DNA from 3 places in the Lonsdalea populi genome. Region 2 is predicted to be linked to each of the others. Evidence: predicted binding sites of a transcription regulator. Region 2 holds the regulator's gene; each other region holds the start of a gene.
What was found. The regulator CRP, encoded in region 2, controls carbon source genes, mostly activating them, when cyclic AMP is high. The targets are predictions, from matches to a motif close to ATGTGANNNNNNTCACAT.
Positions count from the first base shown of each region.

Region 1: a site for CRP is predicted at 4,311-4,328, ahead of aaeR (HTH-type transcriptional activator AaeR). Genes of this name have one in related genera too.
Region 3: a site for CRP is predicted at 4,418-4,435, ahead of epd (erythrose-4-phosphate dehydrogenase). Genes of this name have one in related genera too.

Region 1 is NZ_CP065534.1:3,546,740-3,553,981, forward strand. Features, by position in the region: gene yjgA (ribosome biogenesis factor YjgA) at 1-78, shown strand, start outside; gene I6N93_RS15720 (LysE family translocator) at 128-760, opposite strand; gene aaeB (p-hydroxybenzoic acid efflux pump subunit AaeB) at 901-2,859, opposite strand; gene aaeA (p-hydroxybenzoic acid efflux pump subunit AaeA) at 2,869-3,816, opposite strand; gene aaeX (p-hydroxybenzoic acid efflux pump operon protein AaeX) at 3,824-4,027, opposite strand; gene aaeR (HTH-type transcriptional activator AaeR) at 4,346-5,284, shown strand; gene tldD (metalloprotease TldD) at 5,317-6,762, opposite strand; gene yhdP (AsmA2 domain-containing protein YhdP) at 6,809-7,242, opposite strand, start outside.
Region 2 is NZ_CP065534.1:286,359-293,600, forward strand. Features, by position in the region: gene rpe (ribulose-phosphate 3-epimerase) at 1-650, shown strand, start outside; gene I6N93_RS01300 (phosphoglycolate phosphatase) at 643-1,347, shown strand; gene trpS (tryptophan--tRNA ligase) at 1,344-2,348, shown strand; gene ppiA (peptidylprolyl isomerase A) at 2,591-3,160, shown strand; gene I6N93_RS01315 (aminodeoxychorismate synthase component II) at 3,323-3,904, shown strand; gene argD (bifunctional acetylornithine/succinyldiaminopimelate transaminase) at 4,020-5,243, shown strand; gene crp (cAMP-activated global transcriptional regulator CRP) at 5,304-5,936, opposite strand; gene I6N93_RS01330 (OsmC family protein) at 6,260-6,667, shown strand; gene I6N93_RS01335 (phosphoribulokinase) at 6,705-7,242, opposite strand, start outside.
Region 3 is NZ_CP065534.1:405,821-413,062, forward strand. Features, by position in the region: gene speA (biosynthetic arginine decarboxylase) at 1-971, shown strand, start outside; gene loiP (metalloprotease LoiP) at 1,221-1,973, opposite strand; gene tkt (transketolase) at 2,329-4,323, shown strand; gene epd (erythrose-4-phosphate dehydrogenase) at 4,655-5,671, shown strand; gene pgk (phosphoglycerate kinase) at 5,740-6,903, shown strand; gene fbaA (class II fructose-bisphosphate aldolase) at 7,012-7,242, shown strand, end outside.

The DNA of each region.
Region 1 (7,242 bases), 600 kb from region 2:
AAAGCCGCCAACAAGCCCCCGAAATCGTCCCGCCAGCTGTATCAATATCTACGCGAACTGGCCGAAGCCGAAGCGTGAAGCCATGACCGGCAGTTGACGTACTCTTTGCCGCCGGTCAGCCTTATCGCTACCTGGCTGATGCCGCCAGCGCGGTACCCGCAAAAATAAACAGCGAACCGGACGCGCGGTTGAACAACCGCAGGCGTTTCGGGTGCGCGAACAGGGAAGACACGCGTTTTCCCATGCAGGCGTAACAGAACATGATGCTGCAGTCCAACACCGTCCAGGTCAACGCCAGCAGCGCAAACTGACCGACGTGCGGCGCGCTGGTGTCGATGAAGTTGGGAAACAACGCAGCGAAGAACAGCAGATCTTTCGGATTGCTGATGCCCACCGTGAAACCACGCCTGAACAGCGTGAATACGCCGGGTTTATCGACCGGCAGCGCGATGCTTTCTGCTTCCGTCACCGGGCCGGTTTTGGCTCGCCACGCCGAAATACCCAGCCAGATCAGATACGCCGCGCCCACCCCCTTCAACAGCATAAACGCCGTCGTCGACGCCGCGAGAACCGCCCCCAGTCCAAGAGCAGAGCCGGTCATCAGCAACAGCGAGGCACAAGCCCCGCCCGCGATAGTGGAGAGCGCACGTCTTTGTCCATAGCGCAGACCATGAGTCATGCTGATGAGGGCCGACGGGCCGGGAATGGCGATCAGCGCCACAATCACGCCGGTGTAAACCAACCAGAGGTGCAAAGTCATCATGCGTCGTTACCTGTGCGTCGGCCGCGCGTGTCGCGGTGGAATAAGTCAAAAATAAGTTGAAGAGAGATGTTACACCGTCCGCTTACACAGAGATAGCCTGCCGGACGGGACGGTACGAAGGGGCTTTTGCGGCGTCGTTAGCCGGTAAACGCATGCTGGTTTCGCCGCAGGAGGGCGATAAGACGGCTGACCGAGGCAAGGGTTTTTTCCGCCACCCGGTGGTCCAGCAGAGCCTGCTGATATGCGTCCATTTCTTCCAGCAACTGCGTAAAATAGCGGCTGCGCGCCGTATCCTGCTTCGCTTTGATTACCCGGCCCGCCGTCGCCCGCAGATGCCGGTGGTGAGCCGCCAGCGTTTCGCTAATGGGGATATCCAACTGACGCAGCCCCTGATGCGCGATGATCAGCGACAGCGCCAGCCGATATTTGGCGATATCGCCCGGAAAGCGGCTTAGCAGCAGAAAGAGATATTGATAAAGCGCGGGCAAGTAGTTGTCCTGCCGTCGCTTCTGGCCCGTGTTCAACGCCGATACCGCACCGAAGACAAAGCGGTTCATCAGCGTCCGTCCCGTCCAGGCCAGGGAGTTGTCCCGAATCAGCAGAATAACGAGATAAGCCAGGAAGCAGCCGATAATTTGCCCGATAGCGCTGTCCAGAAACTGCGCGAGATCGAAGGTCATGGGATTATCAAGCACGATGATGTTGATGGTGCTCACTAAGGCCGCCAACGATCCCAATCGGCGTTTCTGCACCTCAATGCCGATGATAAACGCCATCAGACCCAGGCTCAGGCACAGCAGCAATTGACTCTGTTGCGTGGAAGGCAGCACCAGCATGAACATAAATGCTCCAAGCGGCAGCGCGAACAGCGTCCCGACCAGAAAATCCTTCGCCATCATAAGCGGATTGGGCAAGCGCATCGCCAGCGAGGTGACGACGGCGATCATCACCATACAAACGCTGCCGGAATTCCAGCCCGTCGTTAGCCAAAATAGACATCCCAGCGTAGTGGCCACCCAGGTGCGCAACCCGTTGATCATCGCGTGATGCGTCTCCGCGGACGTCGCCTTAACCGCCACATCCGTCGCCAGGGCATCCGCCTCAATGCGATTGATGCGGCCATTGGTCTGCACCCCCAGCATCAGGAGATGGTATCGCGTCGCCGTTGCCACCCAGCCGACCAGGGGAGCGGGGAGATCGGCGCTATTGACGGCGGCCAGGTAACGCAGCTGGCGTAAGCGCTGACGCCCTTCCTCCGGGGTGGTCACGGGCTGTTCCAGCAGCCTGGACAGACGGTCTTTGAGCGGCGCCTCGCGCTCCTGGAAGATCAGATAGGCTTCGCAGGCCTGAGTGATCATGAGCCATGACTGCGTCACCATGCTTTTCAGACGAAGATTGCTGTTCTGCCAGCGGGATGACTCGATGCGAAGCTGGCTGCGCATGCCGTTCAGCGCCTGGGTTTTACGCACCAGCGCGTGCCAGGTCGTATCCAACTCCGCCTTCGAGACTCCGGACACGCAGCGTTGCAGCAGTTGAAACTGATCCAGCAGCAGCGCTTTCGTCGTGCGGTCGATATCCTGCTTGATGGAGCGGGGAGAAAACAACAGGTCGGCCAGCACGGCGCACACGATGCCCAGCACGATCTCACTACAGCGTTCGACCGCGAGCTGCGGCGCCAACAGCGGCGAGCTCTCGATGGTGACGACGATAATCAGCGCGGTATAGCCCGCCAGCCCAAAGGCGTAGGAGTTTTCCACCCGGACCAACGATGAGATCCACACGCAGGCGCCCGCCCACAGACAGCTCAGCATCAGCATCACAACCGGCGCGCGCGCGGTGTGGACAATGATGATCAGCGCCCCGATACAGCCGATAAACGTTCCTAGAACACGCAGCAGCCCGCGATAGCGAATAGCACCCGAAAACGGCTCCCCGCCGGCGGCGAAGGCGGGCCCGGCGGCCACGAGCGCGGCGGTCAGCACCGCCCAGCGCGGGGTTTCCAGCTGCATATAGAATCCGAGCATAAGCGATAGCAGGATCGCAAAACTCAGCTTAAAGGCAAACCGCAGCCGGATGAATCCAGGGAAATTGAACATGGCGATGCCTTACCCGAACTCGCGCAGCCGGTGCATCAGTTTCAACATCGGCGACATTGATTTCGTATGCGCCGTATTTTCTCCTGTGACCACGACCGTCGCGGTGGTGCCCGCCGGGTAGAGATTATCCATTTGCCGGTCCAAACGAATCTTCACCGGCACCCGCTGCGCCAACCGGACCCACTCCAGATTGGAGTCGACCGTCGCCAAACCGGTGCTATCGGTGGTGATGTTGCTGTTGGTAACCGCCGCCGCCACGCTATCCACCGTTCCGTACAAAATTCGGTTACTGCCGAGCGGCGTGATCTCCACCCGCAAGCCGGGACGGACGCCACCCAGTTTGGTTTCCTCCATATACGCCCACAGGTAATAGGAATCTTTTTTCACCAGCGCGACCACAGTCGCGCCGCGGGTAATGAATTCACCAACCTGCAGATTGAGGTTGGTCACCCCCCCCTCCGACGGAGCGCGAACGACGGTACGATCCAGGTCGAGCCGGGCCAACTCCAGGGAGGCCTGCGCCTGCGCCAGCTGATGCTGCGTGGTTTCCAGCGTATTGCCGTACTGTTCGATTTCCTCACGCGACAGCGCCTGCGTCCCGAGTTTCAGACGGCGGCCAGCTTCCCGTTTTTTCTCGACGACCAGCGATCGATAGTATTCGACGTTCGCCTGCGCTTCGGCCAGCGCTTGCTGATAGCGAGGCCTGTCGACTTCAAACAGGATATCGCCCTTCTTCACCAGTTGGTTGTCATGGACGTTGACGGCGGTCAGCAGCCCGCTGACATCGGGCGCGATAGCGACGATATCGGCGGTGAATCGCGCGTCACGGGTCCAGGGCGACTCGGTGTAGAAAGCCCATACGCGCACGATCGCCACCAGAGCCAACAAGGCCAGCGCCAGCGTAATCGCGATACGTGCGAATTTTTTCAAATAAATTGCCAGAGCGGATGTATTCACAACGACCTCAAAGACCGAAACGGAACAGCAGATAAAACAGGCAGCAGAACAGCGCGGTGTTGAACAATGCGGGATGCCAAACGACATCGTAGATCCCGGTAGGCTGCAGCAGACGGAGACACAGATAAAATAGCGCCAGCGATACCAGCAGGACAAAAAATACCGGAGGGAACGACAGGCCGAACAGGACCATGACCGGAAGCGAATTCATCTTTTTCTTATCTCTCTCACTCTGATGCGCAGTACACCCTGTAAGCAGCATAGCGAATAACCAAAAAAAACCTCCGCTGGCCGTCATCGACGGACAGCGGAGGGGAAGACACAGCAAGACTGATATCAATAATGAAGAACACACGTAACGAATGGTCGGTATGATGAAACGCAGACTTTTTCATTCGTTGAGGTAACAAAGGCAGAAACGCAGCGAGGAGAACACCGTGTTTCCTATTTAGACACGCCTTATTATGGATGTTTATTATGACCTTATCTACCCAGCGTGATCTAAATCACTTTTAATCCAGGCTTAACAATGGAACGACTAAAAAGCATGACCGTGTTCGCCAAAGTGGTGGAGTTCGGATCATTTACCTCCGCCGCCCGGCAGTTGAAAATGAGCGTCTCCGCCGTCAGCCAAACGGTGACCAAGCTGGAAAATGCGTTGCAGGTGAAGCTGCTGAACCGCAGTACGCGCAGCATCGGACTGACCGAAGCCGGGAAAATCTATTACCACGGCTGCCGTCGCATGCTGATCGAAGCGCATGAAGTTCACGATCAGCTCTACGCGTTTACCAACACGCCGATCGGCACGCTGCGTATCGGCAGCACCTCCACCATGGCTCAGAACGTACTGGCAACGATGACGGCGGAAATGCTGAAGGAGTATCCGGGGCTGTCCGTCAATTTGGTCAGCGGCATCCCCGCGCCGGACCTGATCGCCGACGGGCTGGATATCGTTATTCGCGTGGGATCGTTGCAGGATTCAAGCCTGTTTTCCACCCGTCTGGGATCGATGCCGATGGTGGTATGCGCCGCTAAAAGCTACCTGACGCAGAACGGCGCGCCGGAGAAACTGTCCGACATCGACAATTTTTCCTGGTTGGAATACAGCGTGCGGCCCGACAGCGAATTCGAGCTGATCTCGCCCGAAGGATTAACGACGCGGCTGAAGCCGCAGGGGCGTTTTGTCACCAATGATTCCCAGACGCTGATCCGCTGGCTTAAGCACGGCGCGGGCATTTCACATGTGCCGCTTATGTGGGTTTTTGAGGAGATTAAACGCGGCGAGGTGGAAATTCTGTTCGCCCGCTACCATTCCGATCCGCGTCCGGTCTATGCCTTATACACGCGCAAGGACCATCTGCCGCTGAAAGTGCAGGTGTGCATCAATTATCTAACGGAGTACTTCAAAAAGGTGGCGCTGACCTATCAAGGGTATCGCCAGGAGAATCCGCCGCCGTCGGCGCCCTGATAGCACGCGACGGCGGCGGAGGCGAAGGACGATTAAGCCGTGCCGCCCACCGTCAGGCTGTCCAGTTTCAGCGTTGGCTGACCGACGCCAACCGGCAGACTCTGGCCTTCTTTACCGCAAACGCCGACGCCCATATCCAGCGACAGATCGTTGCCCACCATAGAAATCTGCTGCATGGCTTCGATGCCGGAGCCAATCAGCGTCGCGCCTTTGACAGGCTTGGTGATGCGGCCTTTTTCGATCAGATAGGCTTCCGACGTGGAGAACACGAACTTGCCGGAGGTAATATCCACCTGACCCCCGCCGAAGTTCGGCGCATACAGGCCGTAGTCGACGCTGGCGATAATCTCTTCCGGCGTCGACTTACCGTCCAGCATATAAGTGTTGGTCATGCGCGGCATAGGCAGGTGCGCATAGGACTCGCGGCGGCCGTTGCCGGTCGGCGCAACGCCCATCAGGCGGGCGTTGAGCTTATCCTGCATATAACCTTTCAACACGCCGTTCTCGATCAGCACGTTGTACTGTCCCGGTACGCCTTCATCGTCCATTGCCAGAGAGCCGCGGCGGCCTTCCATCGTTCCGTCGTCCACCACGGTACACAGTTCAGACGCCACCAGATTGCCCACCTGACCGCTGAACACGGATGTCCCGCGACGGTTGAAGTCGCCTTCCAGACCGTGACCAACCGCTTCGTGCAGCAGCACGCCCGGCCAACCGGCGCCCAGCACGACAGGCATTGAACCCGCAGGCGCCGCAACCGCAGAGAGATTGATCAGCGCCATACGAACGGCTTCTTTCGCCCAGGCTTCCGCCCGCGCTTCGCCGTCCACCCACTGCCAAAAGTAGTCGTAACCGGTACGCGCGCCGCCGCCGCTTGAGCCGCGCTCACGCTTACCGTCCTGTTCCACCAGCACGCTGACGGACAGACGCACCAGCGGGCGAATGTCCGCCGCCAGGGTTCCATCGGTTGCCGCCACCAGCACCAGCTCATACACGCCGGTCAGACTGGCGCTGACTTCCTGCACGCGGGCGTCTTCCGCACGGGCCGTCGCATCCACGCGCTGCAGCAGGGCGATTTTCTCTTCCCGAGTCAGGCTATCCAACGGGTTTTGGCTCGGATACAGCGCGCGATGCGCCGACTCGCCCAACGCATGTACACGTCCGTTGCCCTGCTCTCTCACGATGCTGCGGGCTGCCTGCGCACTCTGTTGCAGCGCATTTAACGTAATTTGGTCGGCGTAGGCGAAACCGGTTTTTTCGCCGCTGACGGCCCGGATCCCCACGCCCTGATCGATGTGGTAGGAACCGTCTTTGATGATGCGGTCTTCCAATATCCAGGACTCATGGTAGCTGGATTGGAAATAGAGATCGGCGTAGTCCAGACGACGCTCGTTCAGCGTCTCCAGAGTCGTGTTCAAATCGTTCAGGCTCAGCTTGTTGGCTGTGAGTAATTGCTCACTGACTAACGTCAGACTCATAGGATGTCACTCTTTATGTCAAGGTAATCAGATAAACATGCCGCCCTTACTGGCCGGATGTCGCCACGCGGGCTTTGTGCTTTTCGCGCAGAACTTCCTGAATCTCCGGTTGATCCACACTACCGGAAATATGGTAACGAATCAGGGAAAATTTATTCCACAGCGGCGCCAGCACTTTGCTGGCGGCGAATACCGCCGCGCCGACGACGGGATTGACCACAAAGGCCGCCGCCACCCCGACCGTACCGGAAAGCTCCGGCGCAACCGTGGCTTCCATGTTGATCTGCCGCTTCACCAGATCGATATCGCCGCTCATGGCGATGTCCGCCTCCAGCCCATCGACCAGCAGATTATCCGTATGCAGTACGCCGGACTTAATCCAGGCCGAGCTGCGGATGCTGTCGAAGTAGAAGCCTTTGTGAAAGGTATCGCTGAAATCGAACTGCAATTTGCGCAGCAACGCATCAAAGCTGATCAGAC
Region 2 (7,242 bases):
TATTGTCGGCCGACTTTGCCCGGCTGGGAGAGGACACCGCCAAAGCGCTGGCGGTGGGCGGCGATGTCGTCCACTTCGACGTCATGGATAACCATTATGTTCCCAACCTGACGATGGGACCGATGGTGCTCAAGGCGTTGCGAAATTACGGCATTACCGCCCCGATTGACGTACATCTGATGGTTAAGCCGGTCGATCGCCTGATCCCGGACTTTGCCGAGGCCGGCGCCAGTTACATCACTTTTCATCCTGAGGCCTCAGAGCACGTCGACCGATCGCTGCAACTGATTAAAGATCACGGCTGCCGCGCGGGATTGGTGCTGAACCCAGCTACGCCGTTGAGTTGTCTGGATTACGTCATGGATAAGCTGGACATCATTCTGCTGATGTCGGTCAACCCGGGCTTCGGCGGGCAGTCGTTCATCCCTTCTACGCTCACTAAACTGCGTCAGGTGCGCAAGCTCATCGACGACAGCGGATATGATATTCGTCTGGAAGTCGACGGCGGCGTCAAAGTGGACAATATCGGTGAGATTGCTGCCGCCGGAGCGGATATGTTTGTGGCGGGGTCGGCGATTTTCAACCAGCCTGACTATCAGGCGGTAATCGATAACATGCGTCAGGAATTAGCGAAGGTGTCCCATGGCTGAACTCAACGCCGTGCGCGGGCTGGCTTTCGACCTCGACGGCACGTTGATTAACAGTGCGCCGGGGCTGTCTCAGGCGCTGGACAGAGCGATGCAGACTCAGGGCCTGCCAGCGCCGGGTGAAGCGTTACTGACGACCTGGATTGGCAACGGCGCCGACAAAGTCGTCGAGAGAGCGCTGCGCTGGGCCGGCATCGACCCTTCTCCTGAGCGGATGCAGTCCGCGCGCAAACAGTTCGATATCGCTTACGCAGAAACGGTAGATGCTGGCAGCCAACTGTATCCCGGGGTCAAAGACACCCTGCACGCGCTGGCCGCTCGCAACGTGCCTATGGCCCTGGTGACGAATAAGCCGACCCCTTTCGTTGCGCCGTTGTTGCGTTCGCTCGGGATTGATTCCCACTTTACGTTAGTCCTGGGCGGAGATGATGTCCCGTGCAAAAAGCCCCATCCCGCGCCGCTCTATCTGGTATTGGGAAAGCTGGGCCTGCGTGCAAACGAGTTGCTGTTCGTCGGCGATTCGCGCAATGATATACAAGCCGCGCAGGCTGCCGGGTGCCCAAGCGTCGGCATGACCTACGGCTACAACTATGGTGAAGCGATAGCCCTGAGCCACCCGAGTGTGGTGTTGGATCGTTTTGCGGATCTCTTGTCCCTTGTCGGACCGTCCATTTCAGATAATCAGGAAGCATTAGCATGAGTAAGCCCATTGTATTTAGCGGCGCGCAGCCGTCTGGCGAGTTGACCATTGGCAACTACATGGGTGCATTACGTCAGTGGGTTCATATGCAAGATGATTACGACTGCATCTATTGCATCGTGGATCTGCATGCCATTACGGTTCGTCAGGATGCGAAACAGCTGAGAAAAGCGACGCTGGATACGCTGGCACTCTACCTGGCCTGCGGCATCGACCCGCAGAAAAGCACCATCTTCGTCCAGTCACACGTTCCGGAGCATACGCAGCTGGCCTGGGCGTTGAACTGCTACACCTATTTCGGTGAACTGAGCCGTATGACCCAGTTCAAAGACAAATCCGCCCGCTACGCGGAGAACATCAATGCCGGTCTGTTCGGTTATCCGGTGCTGATGGCGGCGGATATCCTGCTGTATCAGACGAATCAGGTGCCGGTAGGGGAAGACCAGAAACAGCATCTGGAGCTGAGCCGCGATATCGCGCAGCGCTTTAACTCGTTGTACGGCGACACCTTCAAGGTGCCGGAACCGTTTATTCCCAAGTCCGGCGCTCGCGTGATGTCTCTGCTGGAGCCGACCAAAAAAATGTCCAAGTCGGACGATAATCGCAACAACGTGATCGGTTTGCTGGAAGATCCGAAAGCCGTGATCAAAAAAATCAAACGCGCGGTGACCGACTCGGATGAGCCGCCTATGGTGCGCTATGACATCGCCAACAAACCGGGCGTGTCGAATCTGCTCGATATCCTCTCTGGCGTTACCGGGAAATCTATCCCGCAGTTGGAGCAGGAGTTTGAAGGCCAAATGTATGGTCACCTGAAAGGCGCCGTGGCGGAAGCGGTGTCCGGCATGCTGGGCGAATTGCAGGAGCGCTATCATCGCTTCCGGCATGATGAAGCTTATTTGCAACAGATGATGCGCGACGGTGCCGAGAAGGCCCGCGCTCGCGCCAGCGAGACGTTGAATAAAGTTTATGACGCCATTGGGTTCGTCGCTCGTCCATAAGCCGTAGAACGCCCGCTAGGCCGATATCCACGAGATTCGAAGACGAGCCCGACGGCTCGTCTTTTTTGTTTCAGGTCAGCGATTCTCATGTTGCCGCCGTAAACAGCGTTTTATCAGCCGCCGTACAGCGGTCGGCGCGTTTTTTCAATCCTGCGTAAAAAAAGGTAAATCGGTAGCGCGCAGGCAGACGGCTATTTACAATCGATACGATTTCTGTAGTTGGCCCCTAAAAGGAATTCTTCATGTCAAAACGTATATTGGCAACGATAGCGACCGTATTTACCTTGTCTGCGCTCTCGCCAGCATTTGCTGCAACCGCGTCAACGCATGTGTTGCTTACCACGTCGGCCGGCAATATCGAATTGGCGCTGGACGATCAAAAAGCGCCAGAGTCAGTGAAAAATTTTGTGAGTTATGTCGATAGCGGTTTCTATAACGGCACTATTTTCCACCGCGTCATCCCTGGATTCATGGCTCAGGGGGGGGGATTCACCAGCGACCTTAAACAGAAGGCGACCAACCCGCCGATCAAAAATGAAGCTGACAACGGATTGCGTAATCTGCGCGGCACCATATCGATGGCGCGTACCAGCGAGAAAGACAGTGCGACCAGCCAGTTCTTCCTCAACGTGGCGGATAACGCCTTTTTGGATCACGGTCAGCGCGATTTCGGCTATGCCGTTTTCGGGAAAGTTGTGAAGGGCATGGATGTGGCGGATAAAATTTCTCAGGTGCAGACCGAGAACGTCGGGCCTTACCAGAACGTGCCCATCCAGCCGATCGTTATCCAGTCCGCCAAGATTATCAAATAATTAGGTAGTCAGTTCAGGCGTTGTTCGTCGAGACTGTGTACAGCGTGCTCCCGGCATAGCTCGTCGGGAGAATGCCTGACTGCCCTGTCCCGTCTCAAAGCCTCTTTCTGCGCGATAGCAGGGCATTCTCCCGGTAATCGCCAGCCAGTTTCAGAGTGATGAATGTTACTGATCATAGATAACTACGACTCCTTTACCTACAACCTGTACCAGTATTTTTGCGAGCTGGGCGAGGAGGTGGTGGTCAAGCGTAATGATGGGCTGAGTCTCGACGCGATTGAGCGCCTGTCGCCGCAGCATCTGGTGATATCGCCGGGTCCTTGTACGCCGAACGAGGCGGGCATCTCGCTGCAAGCCATTTGTCATTTTGCCGGACAGTTGCCGATTCTGGGCGTCTGTCTGGGGCATCAGGCGTTGGGGCAGGCCTTCGGCGCTCAGGTTGTGCGCGCGCGCGAAGTCATGCACGGGAAGACCTCGCCTATCCGCCATCGTGACGTCGGCGTTTTCACCGGGTTGGCGCAGCCGCTGACGGTGACGCGCTATCACTCTTTAATTATTGAAAGTGCTTCTTTACCAGACTGCTTTGAAATCACCGCCTGGACAGAAAATAGCGCAGGTAAAATGGATGAAATCATGGGGATACGCCATCGCAGCCTACCGCTGGAGGGAGTACAGTTCCATCCGGAAAGTATTCTGAGCCAGCAGGGACACCAGTTGTTGCGCAATTTTCTGCACAGAAAATGAGTCCGCCGCTGATTTGCTTTCCAGATGGGTTATTGATTGCCTGAATCTGATTTTTTATGCATATTTGATGACTATATTCTCACTGAGACATGAAATCGTAAAAGCGGGGCAGCAGATGGCAACAGATAAAACCGCGGTGACGCGCGATACATACGATAAGGTAATCCTTCCTGTTTATGCGCCGGCCCAGTTTGTACCGGTAAAGGGGAAAGGTAGCCGGATATGGGACCAGCAGGGTAAGGAATATATCGATTTTTCCGGAGGTATTGCCGTTACAGCGTTGGGTCATTGCCATCCTGCGCTGGTGAATGCCCTTAAAACGCAGGGCGAAACGCTGTGGCATACCAGCAACGTTTTCACCAACGAGCCGGCGTTGCGACTGGCGAGCAAGCTGATTGCCGCAACGTTCGCCGAACGCGTGTTTTTCGCCAACTCTGGCGCGGAAGCCAACGAAGCGGCCTTCAAACTGGCGCGTCATTACGCCATCGAACGCTTCAGCCCCTATAAAACTAAGATTATCGCCTTCCATCAGGCCTTTCATGGCCGCACATTGTTTACCGTGTCGGTAGGCGGTCAGCCGAAGTACGCCGATGGATTCGGGCCGAAGCCCGCCGATATCATTCATGTGCCGTTCAACGATCTGGATGCGGTGAAGGCGGTGATCGACGATCACACTTGCGCCGTGGTGTTGGAGCCGGTGCAGGGCGAAGGCGGCGTGCTGCCAGCCACGCAGGCGTTTATCGGAGGCGTGCGGGAGCTGTGCGATCACAATCAGGCGCTGCTGGTGTTTGATGAAGTGCAGTGTGGCATGGGGCGTACCGGCGAACTGTTTACCTATATGCACTATGGCGTGACGCCTGACATTCTGACCACCGCCAAAGCGCTGGGCGGCGGATTCCCCATCAGCGCGATGCTGACCACCGAAGACGTCGCTTCTGTCATGAAGGTCGGTACTCATGGCACCACTTACGGCGGCAATCCTCTGGCCTGTGCGGTGGCGGAAGCGGCGCTGGATGTGATCAATACACCCGCAGTGCTGTCAGGCGTCTCCGCCAGGCACGATCGCTTTATTTCCGCGCTTGAAGCCATTAATGAACAGTTTGACATTTTTGACGGCATTCGCGGTATGGGCCTCTTATTAGGCGCTCAGCTGAAACCCCAATGGCATGGACGGGCGCGTGATTTCCTGACGGCCGCGGCCGAGCAAGGCGTCATGATCCTGGTTGCTGGACCGGACGTCATTCGGTTTGTGCCGTCGCTGGTGATTGAACTGGACGATATTGATGAGGGGATGGCGCTGTTTGCGAAAGCGGTCGCACAGGTGGTAAACGGCCAATAGCATTTTTAGACGAAGAGTGAACAGCGCGTTGCGCGCTGTTCACGAGTCGAGTGGTTGAGATTAACGCGTACCGAAGACCACGATGGTTTTACCGTGCGCTGAAATCAGCTCCTGATCTTCCAGCATCTTCAGAATTCGACCCACGGTTTCGCGAGAGCAGCCCACGATCTGACCGATTTCCTGACGGGTGATTTTAATCTGCATCCCGTCCGGGTGCGTCATGGCGTCAGGCTGTTTGGCGAGGTTTAGCAGCGTTTGTGCAATGCGGCCGGTAACGTCAAGAAACGCCAGGTTGCCCACTTTCTGTGAGGTGACCTGAAGGCGACGAGCGATCTGGGATGACAAACGCATCAGAATATCGGGATTGACCTGAATCAGCTGGCGGAATTTTTTATAGGAAATCTCGGCAACTTCGCAGGCGCTCTTGGCTCGCACCCATGCGCTGCGTTCCTGATCCTCTTCGAACAAGCCTAGCTCACCAATGAAATCCCCTTGATTCAGATAGGAAAGGATCATCTCTTTTCCTTCTTCATCTTTTATCAATACGGCAACGGAACCCTTTACGATGTAGTAAAGCGTTTCTGCTTTTTCACCTTGGTGAATCAGCGTACTCTTTGAGGGGTACTTGTGGATATGACAATGAGAAAGGAACCATTCAAGAGTCGGGTCTGTTTGCGGTTTGCCAAGAACCATTCGCTGTTATCCTCTGTTGTAATTCACTACGTAAATCACAGGGCTCAGAGTTCCCTGTAAGGCATGATAACTCTAGTTATAATTCAAATTCCGTTGGGCGGAAATATGTCAGGAAATTGACTGAAGCCTTTCTGTCAGGTGACTCTGCAAACTGCTGTTTTCAGCATTGCGCAGAACGCACCGGATGCTGCCTCTGTTTGTAACACAGGTTGGGAGTACTGTCTTGTGTTGTCTCGCTTCAGCATAATTACGCCTTGATACACAGGCATTTTCTGCATAAGCGCGATAAAATTTCAAAAAAAGTTGAGTGGGAGTGAAAGACTATGCAAGCGCGGGTAAAATGGGTTGAGGGGTTAACGTTTATCGGCGAATCCGCCTCCGGCCACCAGATTATTATGGATGGTAATGCGGGCGACAAAGCGCCGAGTCCGATGGAAGTGGTATTGATGTCGGCGGGGGGATGCAGCGCTATCGACGTCGTGTCTATTCTGCAAAAAGGACGTCACGATGTGGCGGATTGCGAGGTGCGCCTGACCTCCGAGCGCAGACAGGAAGCGCCCCGCCTGTTCACTGCCATCAACCTGCATTTCATCGTGACCGGTAAGGAGTTGACCGAACAGGCCGTATCGCGTGCGGTGTCCCTGTCGGCAGACAAATACTGCTCGGTGGCGCTAATGCTGGGAGCGGCGGTCAATATCACTCATAGCCACGAGGTGATAACCCTCGACTGAGCCGTATACGGCCTGCCCAGGCCGGATCCTTAGGCTCTTACTTTATCGTCTTGCCTTCCAGAAGCCGCTGCACCAGCGGCGTCATGATCAATTCCATCGCCAGTCCCATTTTGCCTCCGGGCACCACCAGCGTATTGATATGAGAAATATACGACCCTTGCAGCATGGTGAGCAGATAGGGAAAGTCGATATTCTCCAGGCGCTGGAAATGAATGACCACCAAACTTTCGTCCAACGACGGGATCGCTTTCGCAGCGAAGGGGTTGGACGTATCGACGGTCGGCACCCGCTGGAAGTTGATATGGGTGCGGGAAAACTGCGGTGTGATATAGGTGATGTAGTCTTCCATCGAGCGGACGACGGAGTCCATGACCGCATCACGCGAGTGCCCGCGTTCGTTAACGTCGCGGTACAGCTTCTGGATCCACTCGAGGTTCACGATAGGCACGACGCCGACCAGCAGGTCGACATGGCGAGCTACGTTGTGCTGCTCGGTGACGACGCCGCCGTGCAAGCCCTCATAGAACAACACATCCGTCGGATCAGGCATGGCTTCCCAGGGCGTAAATGTGCCG
Region 3 (7,242 bases), 120 kb from region 2:
CCAACAACGTGATCTGGGGGATCGGCGACGCCTGTAACGAACATGGCCTGCCGCATCCGATGGTGATCACCGAGTCCGGCCGCGCCTTGACCGCGCACCATACCGTGCTTGTCTCCAACATCATCGGCGTGGAGCGCAACGAATTCAGCGAGCCGGAAGCGCCGGTTGAAGACGCGCCGCGCGCGCTGGAAAGCATGTGGTCGACCTGGAACGAAATCACCCAAACGGGCAATCGTCGCTCCTTGCGCGAATGGCTGCACGACAGCCAGATGGACCTGTACGATGTCCACACGCAATATGCGCACGGCATGCTGGATCTGACGCAGCGGGCAAAGGCGGAACAGCTTTATCTGAGCATTTGCCAGCGGATCCAGCAGCAGCTCGATCCCAGCAATCGCGCGCACCGGCCGATCATCGATGAACTGCAGGAGCGCATGGCGGACAAGCTGTACGTCAACTTCTCGCTGTTCCAGTCTATGCCGGATGCGTGGGGGATCGACCAACTGTTCCCGGTATTGCCGCTGGAAGGACTGGATAAACTGCCGGAACGTCGCGCGGTCTTGCTGGATATTACCTGCGATTCCGATGGCGCGATCGACCATTATATTGATGGCGACGGTATTGCCACGACCATGCCGATGCCGCCGTATAATCCGGAAGATCCGCCGCTGCTGGGCTTCTTTATGGTGGGCGCCTATCAGGAAATTCTGGGCAACATGCATAACCTGTTCGGCGACACGGCCACCGTGGACGTTTTCGTCGGCGAAGACGGCAAAGTCGACGTTGTGGAATCGGATGAAGGTGATACGGTCGCGGATATGCTGGAGTATGTGCAATTGAATCCGGATGTGCTGATGTCTCGCTTCCGCGATCAGGTGAAAGCGGCGCAGCTACAGCCGGAGCTGCGGGCGCAGTTCCTGCATGAGTTCGAAACCGGGCTTTATGGTTACACCTACCTCGAAGACGAATAACGCGTCTGAGGCATCACGATACGTGAAGGCTGAGTGTGAACTCAGCCTTTATTGTTTTCTGCCGTCGTCACACCGCGAGTTGATGTCAGGATATTGTCCGCTGAGGATTAACCCAGTGCGGGCAACCACGGCGTTCAGGCCGGATCAATAGAAATGTGATGAAGGTATTCGGCTGGCCAAATGCGCGGAGATGACAGAAGTTGAAATGAAAAGGGCGCCGAGGCGCCCTTTATTTAAAAGCGTCAGCGATTATTTGTTTTCGGCGATACGCTTGCGGATATGTTCAGCACGTTCTTTGGACGCCGGGTGGGAGTCAAACATGCTGCTGTCACGGCCTGCATCTAACTTCGCCAGTTTGTCGAAGCTGGTCGCCAGACCTTCGCGGTTGACGCCACGTTTTGTCAGCAGATCGAAGGAGTAGTCATCGGCCTGGGATTCCTGAGCCTGTGAGAACTGCGCGTTGACCAGCGCTTCGCCCAGATCGGCCAACTGAGACTTGGACAGCGTAGCGGCGACGCCGCCCACGGACGCGGCAGCGGAACGTGCGGCTTCTGCCGCATAAGCGACCTGCATGGCTTTACGGCTATGGCCCAGCGCGACGTGGCCCATTTCGTGGCCCAGTACGCCTTCGACTTCATTATCGGTCATCATGTCCATCAGGCCGCTGTATACGCGGAGGCAGCCGTTAGCCATCGCCCAGGCGTTGACGTCTTTCGCCAGGTAAACTTTGTAGTTAGCCGGAGTACCGTTGATATCGTGACCGAGTGAGTTGGCGATTTTGTTCAGGCGTTTGGTGTACTTGCTGTTGGCGGGGGCGATGCTCGCCTCTTTGTCCATTTCCTGGCAAGACTGCGCGCTCAGCGTTTTAACGTCTGAATCACTCAGAGAGGCGGCTTTGAAAGCCTGGGTGCCGGACTGCAGCATTTGTGCTGCGTCCATGCTCTTACAGCCGCTCAATGACGTAGCCATGACGATAGCTAATAGTGAAACTCGTAATTTCATCCTTTTTCTCCCTAGGATTGTAAGTAAAACTACGCGTCTTGACTAAAGACGTAACAAAAACGGGGATAATGTAAGGGAATGCACAGGGTATTAATAGGAATAAATGCATAACATTACATTTGTCAGGAAATAGTACGCTGCATCCCTAATGGGTGGGCAATGGCGAATTTCGGCGGGGCTGCGACGGCGTGAATCCCCCGTTCCAAGGGCGCTCGGCACATACGGTTAGCAGTGCATTCAATCGGGATTTCATGTACATTTAAAACTATCTCTTCTTGGTCTTTTCGGGCTAACGTTTTGATTTATATATCGTGTGTTCGGCAAGACACTTGTTCAATCCGATCTGGAGTAAAGCATGTCCTCTCGTAAAGAACTTGCCAATGCTATCCGTGCGTTGAGCATGGATGGTGTGCAGAAGGCCAAATCTGGCCATCCGGGCGCACCGATGGGTATGGCCGATATCGCCGAAGTCCTGTGGCGTGACTACCTCAATCATAACCCTGCTAACCCGCACTGGGCCAACCGCGACCGCTTCGTGCTGTCCAACGGCCACGCCTCTATGCTGATTTACAGCCTGCTGCACCTGACCGGCTACGATCTGCCGCTGGAAGAGCTGAAGAACTTCCGTCAACTGCACTCGAAAACGCCGGGTCACCCGGAAGTCGGCTATACGCCGGGCGTCGAAACGACCACGGGTCCGCTGGGACAGGGGATCGCGAATGCGGTCGGTATGGCTATCGCCGAGCGCACGCTGGCGGCGCAGTTCAACCGTCCCGGGCATAACATCGTCGATCACCACACTTATACGTTCCTGGGCGATGGCTGCATGATGGAAGGGATCTCGCATGAGGTCTGTTCACTGGCGGGGACGCTGAAACTCGGCAAACTGACGGCGTTCTACGATGACAACGGCATTTCCATCGACGGTCATATCACCGGTTGGTTTACCGACGATACGGCTGCGCGCTTCGAAGCCTACGGCTGGCATGTGATCCGCGGTATCGACGGTCACGATGCGGATGCGATCAAACGTGCTATTGGCCAAGCGCAGTTGGTGACCGACAAACCCTCTCTGCTGATGTGCAAAACGGTCATCGGCTTCGGTTCACCGAACAAGCAGGGCACGCATGAAGTGCACGGCGCGGCGCTGGGCGATGCCGAAGTGGCCGCGACCCGTCAAAACATCGGCTGGAGCTACGGTCCGTTCGAAATCCCGGCAGAAATCTACGCCGAGTGGGATGCCCGCGATGCGGGACAGCGCAAAGAGGCTGACTGGAACAAGGCGTTCGACGCATACGCCAGCGCCTATCCGGATTTGGCCGCTGAATTCCGTCGTCGGGTCGACGGCGAACTGCCGGCAAACTGGCAGACGGATTCCGCTAAGTATGTTGAAGAGCTGCAGGCCAACCCAGCCAGCATCGCCAGCCGTAAGGCTTCGCAGAATGCGCTGGAGAGCTACGGTAAACTGCTGCCTGAATTCCTGGGCGGCTCAGCGGATTTGGCGCCAAGCAACCTGACCATGTGGTCTGGCTCCAAGCCGCTGAATGAAGATCCGGCGGGCAACTACATCCACTACGGCGTGCGAGAGTTCGGCATGACCGCTATCGCCAACGGGATCGGCCTGCACGGCGGTTTCATTCCTTACACCGCCACCTTCCTGATGTTCGTGGAGTACGCTCGCAACGCGGTCCGTATGGCGGCGCTGATGAAACTGCGCAGCATCTACGTTTATACCCATGATTCCATCGGTCTGGGTGAAGATGGCCCGACTCACCAGCCTGTTGAACAACTGGCCAGTCTGCGCGTGACGCCGAACCTGAGCACCTGGCGTCCGGCCGATCAGGTTGAGACCGCTGTGGCATGGAAATATGCAATTGAACGTCAAGACGGTCCTACCGCGCTGATCCTGTCTCGTCAGAACCTGGCGCAGCAGGAACGCACCGCTGAGCAACTGGCGAATATCGCCAAAGGCGCTTACGTACTGAAAGACAGCGACGGTCAGCCCGACCTGATCCTGATCGCGACCGGTTCTGAAGTGGAGCTGGCCGTGGCGGCCTGGCAGCAACTGACGAACGACGGCGTGAAGGCGCGCGTGGTTTCCATGCCTTCTACTGACGCGTTCGATAAGCAGGATGGCGCGTACCGTGAATCCGTATTGCCTGCCGCCGTGAGCGCGCGCGTGGCGGTGGAAGCCGGTATTGCCGACTACTGGTACAAGTATGTGGGCCTGAACGGAGCGATTGTCGGCATGACCACCTTCGGCGAGTCTGCGCCAGCCGAGCTGCTGTTCAAAGAGTTTGGCTTCACGACCGAAAACGTGGTCGCTAAAGCGAAAGCCTTGCTGAAATAAGCGCCGCGTTTGACTAACAAGGCCGGGACTATTCCTGGCCTTTTTTTATCTGCGATCCCTGCTTTTGCGTGGCGGCAAGTAGTTGTATTCATTTTTTTGACATACGTCACTCTTCTGGCACCGGCCTGTGGGGACGATTCCTTTTGACAATGAATTCGTTTATGCTAGCTGAAGCGTTTCAGTCATCGGAGCAGTCACTCAATTCCGCTGAATCAGCCGGGTTTTACGGGTCGATGACGAAGAAAACGCAAGGTATAACCAATGGTTTATTCCTGACGATGTACTGATTATTCTATAGGACCAGCGGTTTTATCATTACACAGGGAATTTCATGACGATCCGTATTGCGATAAACGGTTTTGGTCGGATAGGACGCAGCATACTGCGGGCTCTCTATGAGTCCGGACGGCGCGCCGAAATCTCCGTCGTCGCGATCAATGAGCTGGCGAATGCCGAAGGGATCGCCCACCTGCTTAAGTACGACAGCAGCCATGGACGTTTTTCGTGGGATGTCGGTCAGAAATGCGACCAGCTGTACGTGGGGGATGACGTCATTCGCCTGCTGCACGAGCCGCAGTTGCAAAACCTGCCCTGGAGAGAACTGGGCGTGGACATTGTGCTGGATTGCAGCGGCGTTTACGGCAGCCGGGCCGACGGTGAAGCGCATCTGGCCGCAGGCGCCCGCAAGGTGCTGTTTTCGCATCCCGGCACGCCGGATCTGGACGCCACCGTGGTGTACGGCGTCAACCAGGATGATTTACGGTCCGAGCACCGTCTGGTGTCGAATGCATCCTGCACCACCAACTGTATTATTCCCGTGATAAAACTGCTCGATGACGCGTTTGGCATTGAAAGCGGTACGGTCACCACCATTCATGCCTCCATGAACGATCAACCGGTGATTGACGCCTATCACCATGATTTACGTCGCACGCGTGCGGCCAGCCAGTCAATCATTCCGGTGGATACCAAACTGGCTGCGGGAATTACGCGTTTTTTCCCGAAGTTCCAGGATCGTTTCGAAGCGATTTCCGTGCGGGTGCCCACCACGAACGTCACGGCGATCGATCTAAGCGTTAGCGTGAGAAGTAAAGTAAACGTTTGTGAAATCAACGGCCTACTGCAAAGCTCAGCGCGAGGGGCATTTCGTGGTATAGTTGACTACACAGAATTACCGTTAGTTTCAGCCGATTTTAATCACGATCCGCACAGCGCGATCGTGGACGGAACACAAACCCGGGTCAGTGGACATCATCTGATAAAAACACTGGTCTGGTGCGATAACGAATGGGGCTTCGCCAACCGAATGTTGGATACCACTCGGGCAATGGCGGCCTGCGGATTCTAGTACGCGGCGGCGGTTCTGCCGACGCCTCGCTCAAGCAACTTTAAGAGAATCAACCAAGAGGATTCACCATGGCTGTAATTAAGATGACCGATCTGGATCTGGCTGGCAAACGTGTGCTGATCCGTGCGGATCTGAATGTACCGGTTAAAGCCGGCAAAGTGACGTCCGATGCGCGTATCCGCGCATCTCTGCCGACAATCGAAACAGCGCTGAAGCAAGGTGCCCGCGTGATGGTGACTTCTCACCTGGGTCGTCCTACTGAAGGCGAATACAACGAAGAATTTTCTCTGCTGCCGGTTGTTAACTACCTGAAAGACAAATTGTCTTCACCCGTTCGTCTGGCGAAAGACTACCTAGAAGGCGTTGATATCGCGGAAGGCGAACTGGTTGTTCTGGAAAACGTCCGCTTCAACAAAGGCGAGAAGAAAGACGACGAAGTGCTGGCGAAAAAATACGCCGCGCTGTGCGACGTGTTCGTCATGGACGCCTTTGGTACGGCTCATCGCGCTCAGGCTTCGACTCACGGCGTAGGTAAATTCGCGCCGATCGCCTGCGCAGGTCCGCTGCTGTCCGCTGAACTGGAAGCGCTGGGTAAAGCCCTGGGCAAACCGGCTCGTCCGATGGTTGCTATCGTCGGCGGTTCTAAAGTCTCCACCAAACTGACCGTTCTGGACTCTCTGTCCAAAATCGCTGACCAGCTGATCGTCGGCGGCGGCATCGCCAACACCTTCATCGCGGCTCAGGGCCACAACGTGGGTAAATCCCTGTATGAAGCGGACCTGATCCCGGAAGCGAAAAAACTGCTGGAAACTTGTGATATTCCGGTACCGAGCGACGTGCGCGTAGCGACCGAGTTCTCTGAAACCGCCAGCTGCACGATGAAATCCGTCTCTGAAATTAAAGACGACGAACAGGTTCTGGATCTGGGCGACGTATCTGCAGAACGCCTGGCTGAAATTCTGAAAAATGCCAAGACTATCCTGTGGAACGGTCCGGTTGGTGTGTTCGAATTCCCGAACTTCCGTAAAGGCACCGAAGTGATCGCACAGGCGATTGCCGACAGCGACGCGTTCTCCATCGCGGGCGGCGGCGATACTCTGGCGGCTATCGACCTGTTCGGTATTGAAGATAAAATCTCTTACATCTCTACTGGCGGCGGCGCCTTCCTTGAGTTCGTTGAAGGTAAAAAACTGCCGGCCGTAGTGATGCTGGAAGAACGCGCTAAGCAGTAATGATGAACGACGGGAGAGATTTCTCCCGTTTGTGGTTGTCTCTATGCTGAGGTGGAGGCAACCGCTGCTATCTCTAACCCCCACGGCCAACGAAACAGGACACGTAACATGTCTAAAATCTTCGATTTCGTAAAACCTGGCGTCATCACTGGTGATGACGTACAGAAAGTTTTTGCAATCGCAAAAGAAAACAAATTTGCCCTGCCCGCCGTTAACTGTGTCGGTACCGACTCAATTAACGCCGTGCTGGAAACTGCTGCAAAAGTTCGCGCACCTGTCATTGTGCAGTTCTCCAACGGCGGCGCCGGCTTTATCGCAGGTAAAGGCCTGAAATCCGAC